One region of the Aestuariirhabdus litorea genome, then DNA from elsewhere that is predicted to be linked to it. Evidence: predicted binding sites of a transcription regulator. Region 1 holds the regulator's gene; each other region holds the start of a gene.
The links. Region 1 encodes sigma-54, which starts transcription at its own class of promoters, with help from an activator protein. Its sites were predicted from a motif close to TGGCACNNNNNTTGCTNT; they were not measured.
Positions count from the first base shown of each region.

Region 1 (4,484 bases):
TAATTAACGGGGCGCTACTCGCCCTCTCCAAAAAAGTCGTTGACCAGGTCGCTGATGGCCTGCAGGGCGCGCTCCTCATCGTCGCCACTGATGCGCAGGGTCAGTTCGGTGCCCTGACTGGCCGCCAGTAGCATGACCGACATGATGCTTTTGCCATCGACCAGACTGTCCCCCTTGCCAACCTCTACTTTGCTGCCAAAGGCGGCCGCAGTGGTGACAAACTTGGAGGCGGCGCGGGCGTGAAGCCCCAGTTTGTTGATGATGGTGATCTTGGTTTCAATCATGGTCGCTGTGTTTATTGTTCTTGTGCCGGGTGCAGTTCACGATGGCGAACCTGGACATTGCTAATTCGCTTGCTGAAACGCTGGGTTAGCTGCTCGCTGATGTACACCGAGCGGTGGTGTCCACCGGTGCAGCCAATCGCAACGGTCATATAGCTGCGGTTTCCCGCCTCGAAGGCCGGTAGCCAGCGCTCCACAAAATCCCCGATATCCACCATCATCTGCTGCACTTCGGGCTGTTCCGCGAGGAACTCCTGCACGGGACTGTCGAGTCCGCTGAAGCCCCTGAGATGAGGGACCCAATAGGGGTTAGGCAAACAGCGTACATCAAATACGTAATCGGCATCAATCGGGATACCGCGCTTGAAACCAAAGGACTGGAACAGCAGGGCCAGGCTGCCATCCTTGCGCCCGGCGACTCGGGTGCGGACCAGATCCCGTAGCTCATGCAACGACAGCGAGCTGGTGTCCAGCGTGAGCTTGGCCCGGTTTTTAAGCGGTGACAGCAACTCGCTTTCGGCGCGGATCGCCTCTTCAAGTGAGCATTTTTCGTTGGACAGGGGGTGACGTCGGCGCGTTTCGCTGAAGCGCTTGAGGAGGGTTGCGGGGTCCGCATCCAGGTAGATCACTTCGCACTGTACGCCGCTCTCTGTGAGCTGGGTAAGGATTTGGGGGAAGCGCTTGAGGTCGGCGTGCATATTGCGCGCGTCGATACTGACGGCGGCGTTCCTGAGCGCCTGCTCCCGGGAGATCTCTTCGGCCAGCGAGCCCAGCAGCCCGGCGGGCATGTTGTCGACACAATAAAAGCCCTGATCCTCCAGCACATGGAGGGCACTACTCTTACCGGATCCGGATCGTCCACTGATAATGACTAGTCGCATGTTGGCTACTTCGCTCGCTGCTCCCTGCATGATACCCCTGGAGTGGGGTAGGAATGTCAGGGGAGATTCTTCCTTAAGGGCTCTGCGCAGTCAGTATATCAGTTGTGTTGGGTACGGTCTGTGGTTTGAGGGTCAGTCGAGGGGGGCAATGGCCATCTGGTAGAGTTCGCTGCTGGTTTTCGCCGTGCGCAGGCGGTTCCGGTAGCTGGCGTTGTCGAGACGGCCAGCCAGTTCCTGCAAAATCGCCAGGTGCTCACTGGTGGCCTCATTGGGTACGACCAGCGCAAAGATGATATCCACCGGTTGGTCGTCCATGGCATCGAAGTCGACCCCGTCGGAAAGCTTGAGCAGTGCGGCAATCGCTTCGGTGCAGGACTCGAGACGACAATGGGGGATAGCGATCCCCTTACCGAACCCGGTACTGCCGAGGCGTTCCCGCTCAATCAGCCCGTTAAACAGCTCTCCCGCTGAAATCTCCTGTCCCGAGTGGGAAAGGGCTTCGGCGAGGGTTTCTAATACGCGTTTTTTGCTGCCGCCTTCCGCAGCACAGAGGCTGCGGTCGGGGCTAAGGAGGGATATGAGGTTCATGGCCAAGGGTTAGCGGGCTAGACTCTTTTCCTTATGTTTCATTAGCTGGCGGTCGAGCTTGTCGGCCAGCATATCAATGGCGGCATACATGTCTTGATGAACGGAAGTGGCATGAATGTCAGCGCCACGTACATGGAGGTTGGCTTCCGCCTTTTGGCCCTCTTTCTCGATGCTGAGGGTAACGTTGACGCTGGTGATGGTGTCAAAATGGCGCTCCAGGCGGTCAACTTTGGTTGCTACATATTCACGCAATGCCTCGGTTACATCAACATGATGTCCACTGATATTGATTTGCATGCGTCTTTCTCCTGATCTGTTTTACGTGATACTGAACCCATCGTGCGATGGACTCATGCGTTTGCCTCTGTTACCGATCATATCCGAGGCTCGATATCTCTATGTTGCCGTCAATCAATATAACCTATACCAGACGTTTTCTTTCGTTAGAAGGTGCGATTGAAAGGGATTCACGGTACTTGGCGATGGTGCGCCGTGCGACCTTGATCCCCTGCTCGGCGAGCAGGCCGGCTATTTTACTGTCACTCAATGGTTTTTTCGGGTTCTCTGCCGCCACCAGCTTTTTGATGATGGCCCGAATGGCGGTCGATGAGCACTCCCCACCACTGGCGGTGCTGACGTGGCTGGAGAAGAAATACTTAAGCTCAAAAATACCCCGCGGGGTGTGCATGTATTTTTGCGTCGTCACCCGTGAAATGGTCGATTCGTGCATGCTGACCGCTTCGGCGATGTCATGCAAGACCAGGGGCTTCATCGCCTCGTCGCCATATTCCAGGAACCCCCGTTGGTGCTCCACGATCTGGGTGGCCACCTTCATCAGGGTTTCGTTCCGGCTCTGCAGGCTTTTGAGAAACCAGCGCGCCTCCTGCAGGTGGTTTTTGAGGTAGGTGTTGTCTGCGCTGTTGTCGGCACGTTTCACCAGTGAGGCGTACCCGGAGTTGATTCGCACCCGAGGTACGGCGTCAGGGTTGAGCTCAACGGTCCAGCGGCCATTGACCTTCTTGACCGTGACATCGGGAATAACGTACTCCGGTTCACTACTCTGGATGCTGTCCCCGGGCTTGGGGTTCAGGGTCTGGATCAACTCAATGGCGGCCTTAAGGTCGGCCTCCTTGAGTCGGGATTTGCGCATCAGCTGGGCATAATCGTGGGTGCCCAGAAGATTGATGTACTTTTCCACCACCAGTCGCGCCGAACCCAGGTGGGGTGTGCTCTCGGGGAGTTGCGCAAGCTGGATCAGCAAACATTCGGTAAGGGAGCGTGCGGCCACCCCCACCGGGTCAAATTGCTGGATGCGGCGCAGTACGGCTTCCACCTCATCGAGCTCAATCTCCAGCTCCTCCTCGATCCCCTCCAGCAGCTCTTCGCAGCTGCAGCTGAGGTAACCATCTTCGGTGAGCGCGTCAATAATGGTGACGGCGATCGCCCGGTCCGTATCGGACATCGGGGTGAGGTTGAGTTGCCACTCCAGGTGCGATTGCAGTGACTCGGTGGTACTGGCACGTGCGGCCGGGTTGTAGTCGTCATTGTCCCCTCCACCGGAGCCGGAAGAGGGGGGCAGGCTGGACTGGTAAACGTCATCCCAGGCGGTGTCCACCGGGAGGTCCTCTGGGATGTTGTCCTGCCAGTCGTCGGACATCACCTCATTTTCGTTGTTGGCGCTGTCGACGCTCTGCTGCTCCTGCTTGCGCTGTTCACCCTCGCTCAGGGTGTTGTAATCGGTAGCGCTGTCAAACTCGTTATTGTCGCCACTTTGGTCGTGATCGGATGAGGATTCGCTGTCTGAGCCCTCTTCGGCTTCCAGCATGGGGTTGGACTCAAGGGCTTGCTGAACCTCCTGTTGCAGGTCCAGGGTAGACAGTTGAAGGAGCTTGATGGCTTGCTGCAGCTGAGGGGTCATGGTCAGCTGCTGGCCCATTTTCAGGACTAAGGATGGTTTCATAGATAAAAGAGTGTCCGGTCCATAATCTGCCTGTCTTCTTGAGGAGGGCCGCTCTGTTGGTCACGGCAAAATTCTTGCATGGCCCATTATAGGGCTGAACGGGGCCCAATGCCTATATGCGGAACTGATGTCCTAGGTAGACATCCTTGACCTTCTGGTTGTTCATCACGGTTTCGGGATCGCCCTCGGCAATGATCTTGCCCTCGCTGACGATATAAGCCAACTCACAGATGTCCAGGGTTTCGCGTACGTTGTGGTCAGTAATCAGGACCCCTATACCTATGTTGCGCAGGTGGCGAACCACCTCCTTGATGTCGTTGACCGAGATAGGGTCAACGCCGGCGAAGGGCTCATCCAGCAGGATAAAGGCGGGTTCCATGGCCAGTGCGCGGGCGATCTCGACCCGGCGCCGCTCACCACCGGAGAGGCTGATACCTGTGCTGTTGCGAATATGGGTGATATGGAACTCCTGCAGCAGCTCCTCCAGTTTCTCCAGTCGCTGTTTACGGTTGAGATCCTTGCGGGTCTCCAGGATGGCGAGGATGTTCTGGGTGACGCTGAGCTTGCGAAAGATGGAGGCTTCCTGGGTGAGATAGCCGATCCCCTTGCGGGCGCGCCCGTGCATGGGCAGGCGGGTGATGTCCTCGCCGTCGATCAGGATCTGGCCGTCATCCGCGTTAACCAGGCCGACGATCATGTAGAAGCTGGTGGTTTTGCCAGCCCCGTTGGGGCCCAGCAGCCCGACAATCTGGTTGCTGCTGATGCTGACCGAGA
Region 1 is NZ_QWEZ01000001.1:194,918-199,401, forward strand. Features, by position in the region: gene pmbA (metalloprotease PmbA) at 1-7, shown strand, start outside; gene D0544_RS00920 (HPr family phosphocarrier protein) at 15-284, opposite strand; gene rapZ (RNase adapter RapZ) at 296-1,162, opposite strand; gene ptsN (PTS IIA-like nitrogen regulatory protein PtsN) at 1,295-1,750, opposite strand; gene hpf (ribosome hibernation-promoting factor, HPF/YfiA family) at 1,760-2,047, opposite strand; gene D0544_RS00940 (RNA polymerase factor sigma-54) at 2,172-3,710, opposite strand; gene lptB (LPS export ABC transporter ATP-binding protein) at 3,823-4,484, opposite strand, start outside.

Region 2 (4,484 bases), 180 kb from region 1:
TCTCCCAAATGGCTGTGCGCCCGATGGGAGTCAGGGTGTTGTTGGTACCAGTGCAGGGCCTGGGGCAGCGGCGCCCCCCACATCCTCACTTCATTTCGCGATACAGCAACCATGGCCACCAACCAAATAGCGGTGGAAAGGCACACTAACACCAATAGTGGCTTTCTGTGCACTCGCTGTACTATCTGTCCTACCGCCGTTGCCAGTAACAAGGCTATCGCCACCGTAGGCAGATAGTTCCGGTGCTCAAAATAGAGCTCCAAGGGTATAAAAGTTGACTCGACTAAATGTCCCGCTAAAAAAAACAGCACAGCAAAGCTGGCGATTGGCCAGGCCGTTCTCTTCCAGATAGCCACGCCCGCACCTACGGCTATGGCGGTTACGGCTATCAACGTAGTAAGTGGATCGGTCAGCGATCTAGAAAAAGGATACTCATTATAAAACAGCCCATACCCCCCCCACCGGGGAGCAACAAACTTGGCAATGTAGTCGAAGAGGATGCGGGGTTGGGTCAGCAGCCTCTCCTCAAGGGTAAACTCCCGCCCTCCATACGTGGCAATGCTTTTCCATTTTATAAAGAAATAAAGTGCCACAAGCATCAACGGTAAATAGATCGCCAGCCACCGCCAGATCCTGTAAGTGCGATCCTTGGATTCTTTCCCAAGTAAAGTTGCATCCAGCACCAAGACCATTACGCATCCGGTAATCGCACTCTCCTTACTCAGCAGCGCAAGTAGCATACAGATACCAAAACCCAGATACAGCCAGGCTAACCGTCGGTATTGCGCCTTACTGGGGAAACGGCCCTGATACCAGCAGAGCAGCGCAGCTAGGACAAAAAGCGCTGACAGCTCCGTCATTCGCTGGACCATATAGAGGACCGTGGAGACTTGCAATGGCGATAAGGCCCAGATCGCCGTTGCCCCTGTTGCCAGCCATAACTTTTGGGGTTTATAGCGCGTATGCCTGATCAACTGGTACAAAAGCGCGAAGACAAGAACGACGTTCGCGAGATGCAGAAAGAGGTTCACCACTTTAAAGGACCAAAGGGTCGGCTCAACCAGATCGCGCTGCCAATAGAAGGTCAGATAGGCAATCGGTCGATTTAGCTCACCGACCCCCTTCAAAAGATAGTCCTGCAACGAGGTGCCCGTGTCTATCGCCCTTAGACCATCAATAATATGACGGTCGTCCAGTACAACCGTGCCGGAGAGCCCGCCCCAATAGAGCAGCAGCGTGGCGGCAAGAACAGGGGCAAGAGCAAAAAAAAGGCCCAGAAAGCCGGGCTGAAAGGGACTTCTTGTCATATATAAAAACTATTTGCAGGATACAGGGAGATAGGTGTCGTCCAGCGTGGTGTAGGTATCGGATAGAGCCCCCCCGTTACCACACTGCCATAGCTGGCCACCGTCGGGTGTAGCGAACGCCAGGGTTTTGCTGGCAATGCTTCCGTTTACCCCCGTTGTACGAAAAGCGGCCTGAATCACTATTTGATTAGTGCTTAGACTGAAAATAGTAATACTTTGCACGTACTTGCCACTGGGCGTCACGTTCAGGTCTCCCATCACAGGTGCAACGCCCTGGGATTGAGCCCTCTCAGCTACCTGGACCCGAACACCGCCAGCCAACAGAATTGCCTCACTGACCTGGGCTCGGGCTACGTAACTTTGATACGCAGGGATAGCGACCGACGCGAGTATTCCGATAATCGCGACGACGATCATTAACTCAATAAGAGTAAAGCCGTTTTGATGTGTGGTATCCATGGACCGCTCCCTTACAAAAAAGGGGCGCATGCGCCCCTTTTTTAAACTACTTCAAGCAAACCACAGGATTACTTACAAGCACTGGGCAGGTAAGAAGGATCAATCAGAACAGTATCACCCAACTTGGGGGTTGCAGTAATATCGGCTGCCACGCAGGTCCAAGTTGAACCACTATCGCTAGTTTCAATGATGAAAGAGTCGCTGATGATGTTTCCGTTAACGCCTGAAGACCTCATGACCGCCTCGATTGCAAATGCGCCAGTAGTAGCAGCGCCGCTCAGGTTGTGAATAGTCAAGTCAGCTACGTACTTGCCTGATACGGTAGCACCCAAATCATCCAGGGAAGGAACCGTATTGGTGTTCTGGAAAAATTCAGCCGACGGCGCTTTCAGGCCTGCAGTCAAGTTAACCGCCTCAGTCACCTGCGAGCGGGCGATGTAGTCCTGGTAAGCAGGGATGGCGACGGCCGCCAGAATACCGATGATCGCTACTACGATCATCAATTCGATCAGGGTAAAACCTTTTTGTACTGATTTCATGGTGAATACTCCACGTGTGTTCAAAATTAATTCAGTGTGATTAGCAACAAACTTGTTACTCTCGGCGAACTTAACAGCAAGGGGTGTGCCAGTCCATGCCCAGCGCACTCAAACAGACTCAGGAAAGGGACTGGCTCACATTTCTTGGCAGCTTCCAGCGAAAAAGACCTTTGAGTGGCCTAACTCTAACATCTCAAGCCTCGGCTCACAGGTTTGATAGGTGACCAATTTTGTCACCCACTGCCCCAAAAAGGCTGACACATTTGACCACTATGCGCTTAACGCCCCTTCATTAATAGCAAGAGCCCTGCGTCCAGCACAGTGATACATCGCCGCCGGGCTTCACGCTATACTTGAAAAGGTCTAGGCTATATGATTGATCTCCAAAGGAAAGCACTGGCGACGTTTCTCACTTATGGCAAACATTATTCTCACCGGACTGGCCAAGCGGCTGGTCGACGATAACCTACTGGAAGAGTCTATCGCGAGCGCCGCTTACCAGCAGGCATCCAAGCAGAAGATCCCCTTTGTTACCCACCTGGTGCAATCCAATACGGTGTCGGCGGCCGATATTGCCCGCGTCGCCTCGGACGAATTCGGCTCCCCCCTGTTCGACGTGACCGCCTTCGCGCCCGATATGCTGCCCAAGGCACTGGTGGACGAAAAGCTTATCCGCAAACACCACACCCTGCCGCTGTTTAAACGCGGCACCCGACTCTTTGTGGCCGTGGCCGACCCCACTAACCTGGTCGCCCTCGACGAGATCCGCTTTAACACCGGCCTCACCGTCGACGCCATCCTGGTGGAGGAGGACAAACTCGCCCGCGCCATCGAGAAGTTCCTCGACGCCAGCGACACCTCCCTTGGTGACCTCGAAGATGAAGAGCTCGAGGGGCTCGATGTATCGGCGGTCACCGATGATAAGGAGGAGGAAACAGGATCTGATGCCGACGATGCACCGGTAGTAAAATTTGTTAACAAGATGCTCCTCAGCGCCATCAAGGGGGGCTCATCGGACCTGCACTTTGAACCCTACGAGCGCTCCTACCGGGTGCGTTTTCGCACCGATGGCATGCTTCATGAGGTGGCGCGTCCCCCTATCCAGCTGGCCCCCCGCCTTGCCTCGCGCCTCAAGATCATGTCCGGCATGGATATCGCCGAAAAACGGGTTCCCCAGGATGGGCGCATCAAGATGAAGATCTCCAAGACCAAGGCGATCGACTTCCGGGTCAATACCCTACCTACCCTCTGGGGCGAAAAAGTAGTGCTCCGTATCCTCGACCCCACCAGCGCGCAGATGGGTATTGACGCGCTGGGGTACGAAGAGGACCAGAAGAAGCTCTATATGGACTGCCTGTCGCAGCCCCAGGGGATGATCCTCGTCACCGGCCCCACCGGTAGCGGTAAAACCGTCTCCCTCTATACCGGCCTGAATATCCTCAATACACCTGAGGTGAATATCTCCACCGCGGAGGACCCGGTCGAGATCAACCTAGAGGGGATCAACCAGGTCAACGTCTCGACCAAGCGGGGCATGGACTTCAGTAACGCCCTCCGTGCCTTCCTGCGCCAGGATCCGGACATCATCATGGTGGGGGAGATCCGGGACCTGGAGACCGCCAACATCGCCATCAAAGCGGCCCAGACTGGCCATATGGTGATGTCGACCCTGCACACCAACAGCGCCCCGGAAACACTCACCCGCCTGATCAACATGGGGGTTCCCGCCTTTAACATCGCCACTTCTGTCAACCTGATCATCGCCCAGCGCCTTGGACGCCGTCTGTGCAGCAAGTGCAAGGTCAGGGTCGACATTCCGGAGCACACCCTGATCGAAGAGGGCTTTACCGAAGAGCAGGCCAAAAGTGCAGAGATCTATGGCCCCAGCGAGCACGGCTGCGACTCCTGCAATAAGGGCTACAAGGGACGGGTGGGCATCTATGAGGTGGTCAAGATCACCCCCGGTCTCTCCCGCATCATCATGGAGGAGGGTAACGCCATACAGATTGCCGAGCAGGCTAAAAAGGAAGGTTTCAAAGACCTCCGTACCTCTGGCTTGCTGAAGGCGCTGCAGGGGGTCACCAGTCTGGAGGAGGTTAACCGGGTTACCAAGGAGTAAACGGCCGCCTCCCTGGCAGCGGCGCTAGCGATCATGACCCAGTTGGCAGATACAACATAA
Region 2 is NZ_QWEZ01000001.1:375,298-379,781, reverse strand. Features, by position in the region: gene D0544_RS01865 (hypothetical protein) at 1-1,307, opposite strand, end outside; gene D0544_RS01860 (pilin) at 1,317-1,766, opposite strand; gene D0544_RS01855 (pilin) at 1,835-2,305, opposite strand; gene pilB (type IV-A pilus assembly ATPase PilB) at 2,721-4,424, shown strand.
Region 2: the regulator sigma-54 is predicted to act here: its motif matches at 2,379-2,396, upstream of D0544_RS01855 (pilin).

Region 3 (4,484 bases), on a different contig from region 1:
GGCAGGGCGGCGCAGTTGAGTTTGACGAAGGCGGCGTTGGCCCTCGGCGAGTTGTAGTGAATGGCGCTGGCGATCAGCTCCTTGCCGGTGCCCGACTGGCCGCGGATGAGCACGGTGGTGTCCCACTTGGCCACCTGGCGCACCTGCTCGAACACCCGTCGCATGGAGCTGGAGGAACCGACCACGTTGTCGAAGCCGTGCTCTGCCTTGATGGCGCGGCGCAGGCTGTCGCGTTCGTTGGTGAGGGTCTGGCGCTCGTGCTCTACATCCCAGGCCAGGCGCACGCTGTTGCCCATCAGGTTGGCGATCATCTCCATCAGCTGCACCCGCTCCTCCAGCATCGCGCGCCCCTCAGCAGGGGGCTGCGCCGCCAGCACCCCCACCGGACTGTCGTTGCCGGCAAAGATGGGCACGCCGATAAAGGGCAGGGTGGTGTTGTAGAGCCCGAGGCGGTCGAGGAACTGGGGCTCGTCCGCCAGCCGCGAGGCCACCAGGGGTTCGCCGCTCTTGAGGATACGCCCGGTCAGCCCCTCTCCCTCGCGGTAGCTGATGGTGGGGGGCAGGGAGGCACCCGGGGCGTGTACCGCGCTCAGCAGCAGCTCACCGCTGGCGGGGTCGAGCAGTGCCGCCATGCCGTGGGACATATTGGCGCGCAGGTGCAGAACCTCCAGCACCTGCTTGAGGATACTGTTGAGGTCGAGGGAGTGGTTGAGCACTTCGCTCACCCGGTAGAGGGTGTCGAGCTGTACGCTCAGGCGCTGCTCGCGACCGGGTTGTTTTCCAGGGGGGTATTCAACGTCGTTCACCCGCAACTCCTCAGTGTCCCGCCAGGGCCGGGAAGGTGAGGGAGAACTGGCACCCTCCACCCGTGCTCTGGTCGATATCGATGGAGACTCCATGCTCGTTGGCGACATCCTGCACCAGTACCAACCCCATTCCGCTGCGGTTGCCATCCTCCTGGTAGGTGGTAAAAAAGGGTTGGAACACCTTGTTGCGCAGGGTGTCGTCGATGCCCGGGCCGTTGTCGGCGATGGTCACCCGCACCGCATCCTCGAGGCGCTGGCTGCAGATGCGCAGTTCGCGGTCGCGGGTGTGGGCGTGGGCCATGGCGGTGAGGGCGTTGTCCAGCAGCTGCTTGAACAGGTTGCACAACGAGATCTCGTCCCCCAGCACGCTGGGCAGGCTGTTGCAGGGTTTCCAGTCCACCACCACCCCCTCGCTCAGCAGGCGCTCGGTGTAGAGCGACAGCACCTCGCGCAGCAGCTCGTTGAGGTTGAGGGGCATCTTGTGGATGGGGGGCTGGGGCGGCAAGGCCTGGCTGAGGGTGTCGATCGCCAGCTGGCAGGACTCCAGCACCTCGTGCAGCGCCTGGTGCAGCGGGTCTTTGTCGCCGTTGCGCCGCTTCTGCAGGGCAGCGGCGGCGCCGGTCACATTGAGGGGGCGCTGCAGCTGGAAGATGGCGCCGTTGAGGGCCTCGCGCATGCTGTGCACCAGCTCGTTTTCGGCCAGCCGCGCCATCAGCGCGTTGATGCGCACCTCCTCCTGCTGGATCTTGAGATCGGTGATGTCGTTGACGGTGAGCAGCAGGCAGTCGTGCCCCTGCTCATGGTGAAAACTGTCGTCGCTCTGCCACAGCCGCAGGCTGGAGCCGGAGCAGCTAAGCCAGCGGGGGGTGCCGATGCCGGGGATGTCGCAGCGCACTTCGAGGTCGGTGAAATCACCGCACTGGCGGTAGTCGAGGCCCAGGCGCCGGCTCAGCAGCACCAGCAGCTGTTCGCTGTCGCAGCCGAGGGTCAGGCAGAGCTGCTCGAGGGCGGGGTTCTCGAAACGGACCCGCCCCTCGTTGTCCAGCAGCAGGGTGGCCACCGGGCTGCCGCGCACGATGGAGTCGGTGAGGGTGCGTTGGTTCTCCAGCTCCTGGCTCAGCTTCTGCAGGCGGGTGATGTCACGATGCATCCCCAGGTAGTGGGTGGTGTTGCCCTCGCTGTCGATCACCGGGGTGATGGTGAGCTCGGCCAGGTAAATGCTGTCGTCCTTGCGCCGGTTGACCAGCCGGCCACTCCACACCTGCTGGCGGGTGAGGGTGCTCCAGAGTTCACCGTAGAGGCAGGCGGGGGTTTTGCCGGCAGAGAGGATGCGGGTGTGCTGGCCGCGCACATCCCCCGCCTCGTAGCCGGTGACCTGGGTAAAGGCCGCATTGGTGTAAAGAATGCGGGATTCGGGGTCGGTGATGGTGATCGCAACCGGCGACTGGTCCACGGTCTGGAAGTAGACCCCGGAGGGTAGGCGAGTCGCCTCCCGGCTGTCGAAAACCTGCGCTTTGCTCATGGGGCACCCCTGTTGGATTCGTGACAAGGCGGTTAATGGTTATGGGCGCCTGCAACTACCGCGCCATGCTGCAATGGGGGACTGGAATCGCCGCCAACCCCTGCCACGCCAGTATCCACAGGGGGTTTGTGGGTTTGTAGGTTTTGCGACAAAGCGCACCCATGTGAGGCAGCTGTGTGGGGAAGCCAACAGCCCACGGCTACCGGAAGATGGCGAGGCGATTTTTTCAAAAATCAATGAATTCAAGAGGTTGGCTGCTTTCAAGGGGTGTGGGTCCGGGCTGGCACAGGGGCTGCAATGGTCCCTGTGCACTGCAAGCGTGCGTGCACCGTTTTGGAGAGGCCTGTGTCCGAGTACCTGCTACTGATTTTGGGGACCGCGTTGGTCAACAACGTCGTCCTGGTGAAGTTCCTGGGGCTGTGTCCCTTTATGGGGGTGTCGGGCAAGCTCGATACCGCCATCGGTATGGGGATGGCCACCACCTTCGTTCTCACCCTCGCCGCCGCGGCCAGCTGGGCGATCGAGGAGTTGATCCTCACCCCCCTGGGGATCGGTTTCCTGCGCATTCTCTCCTTCATCCTGGTGATCGCGGCGGTGGTGCAGTTTACCGAGATGCTGGTGCGCAAGAGCAGCCCGCTGCTCTACCAGTTGCTGGGGATCTTCCTGCCCCTGATCACCACCAATTGCGCAGTGCTGGGGGTGGCCCTGCTCAATGTGCAGGAGCACAAGAGTTTCACCCAGAGCCTGATGTTCGGCATGGGGTCGGCGCTGGGGTTCAGCCTGGTGATGGTGATCTTCGCCGGGCTGCGCGAGCGCCTCGAGTTTGCCGAGGTACCGGCCGCCTTCGCGGGGGTGCCGATCGCCTTTATTGTCGCCGGGCTGCTGTCGATGGCCTTTATGGGCTTCGCCGGCCTGCCGGTTCATTAGGGAGGAGTTGCCGATGTTTACGGCGGTGATGTCACTGGCCCTGCTGGGGTCCGCACTGGGCTACCTGCTGGGGGTGGCGGCGATCCACCTGCGGGTGGAGGAGCCGGAGATCGTGCAGGAGCTGGAGGCACTATTGCCCGGTACCAACTGCGGTCAGTGCGGCTTTCCCGGCTGCCCCGCCGGTGCGCGGGCGTTGGCCGAGGGCACGGCGCCGGTGACTCTCTGCCCCCCCGGTGGCCAGCCGCTGGCGGAGGCGCTGGCGCAGAAGCTGGGGGTGGCGCTTGACCTGTCGGCGTTGGCCGACAGTGGGCCGCGGGTGGCGATCGTGCTGGACGAGCAGTGCATCGGCTGCACCCGCTGTTTCAAGGCCTGCCCCACCGACGCCATTATCGGCGCGCCCAAGCAGCTCCACAGCGTGGTGAGCGAGGCCTGCACCGGTTGCAACAAGTGCGTGGATATCTGCCCCACCCTGGGGATCGAACTGCAGGCGCCGCGGCCCACCCTGTCGAGCTGGCAGTGGCCCAAGCCGGCACCCCTGGCGGAGGCGAAACCATGAAGCTGTTTGGCTTTCGCGGCGGTGTTCACCCCCACGCCCGCAAGGAGCGTACCGAGCAGCTGCCGATCATCCGCCTGCCGCTGCCGCGCCGCCTCTATGTGCCGCTGCAGCAGCACATCGGCGAGCCGGCGGTGGCGCAGGTGCGGCCCGGCCAGCCGGTCAAACGCGGTGAACTGATCGGCGGCAGTGTGGAGTGGCTGTCGGCGCCGGTGCATGCCCCCGCCGATGGCACCGTGGTGGAGGTGAGCGAGTTCGCCTCCCCCCACCCGGCGGCGCTACCGGTGACCACGGCGGTCATCGAGGTGAGCGCCCACCAGACCCCCTGGCGGGTACCCGCGGAAGACCCCTTCGGTCTCAGCCCCGCCGAGTTGGCCCTGCGCATCCGCCAGGCCGGTATCGTGGGGATGGGGGGTGCTACCTTCCCCTCGGCGGTCAAGCTCGACCTGGCCCGCCAGCATGGGGTGGATACCCTGATCATCAACGGCGGCGAGTGCGAGCCCTACCTCACCTGCGACGACCGCCTGATGCGCGAGCGGGGCCAGCAGATCGTCACCGGGGTGGCACTGATGCTGCGCTGCCTGGAGGCGCGGCGTGCGCTGATCCTGGTGGAGGATAACAAGGAGGAGGCGCTGGCCACGTTGCGGACGTTGTGCCGCGAGCAGCCACAGATCAC
Region 3 is NZ_QWEZ01000002.1:787,781-792,264, forward strand. Features, by position in the region: gene nifA (nif-specific transcriptional activator NifA) at 1-806, opposite strand, end outside; gene nifL (nitrogen fixation negative regulator NifL) at 817-2,328, opposite strand; gene rsxA (electron transport complex subunit RsxA) at 2,674-3,255, shown strand; gene D0544_RS13725 (RnfABCDGE type electron transport complex subunit B) at 3,269-3,811, shown strand; gene rsxC (electron transport complex subunit RsxC) at 3,808-4,484, shown strand, end outside.
Region 3: the regulator sigma-54 is predicted to act here: its motif matches at 2,377-2,394, upstream of nifL (nitrogen fixation negative regulator NifL).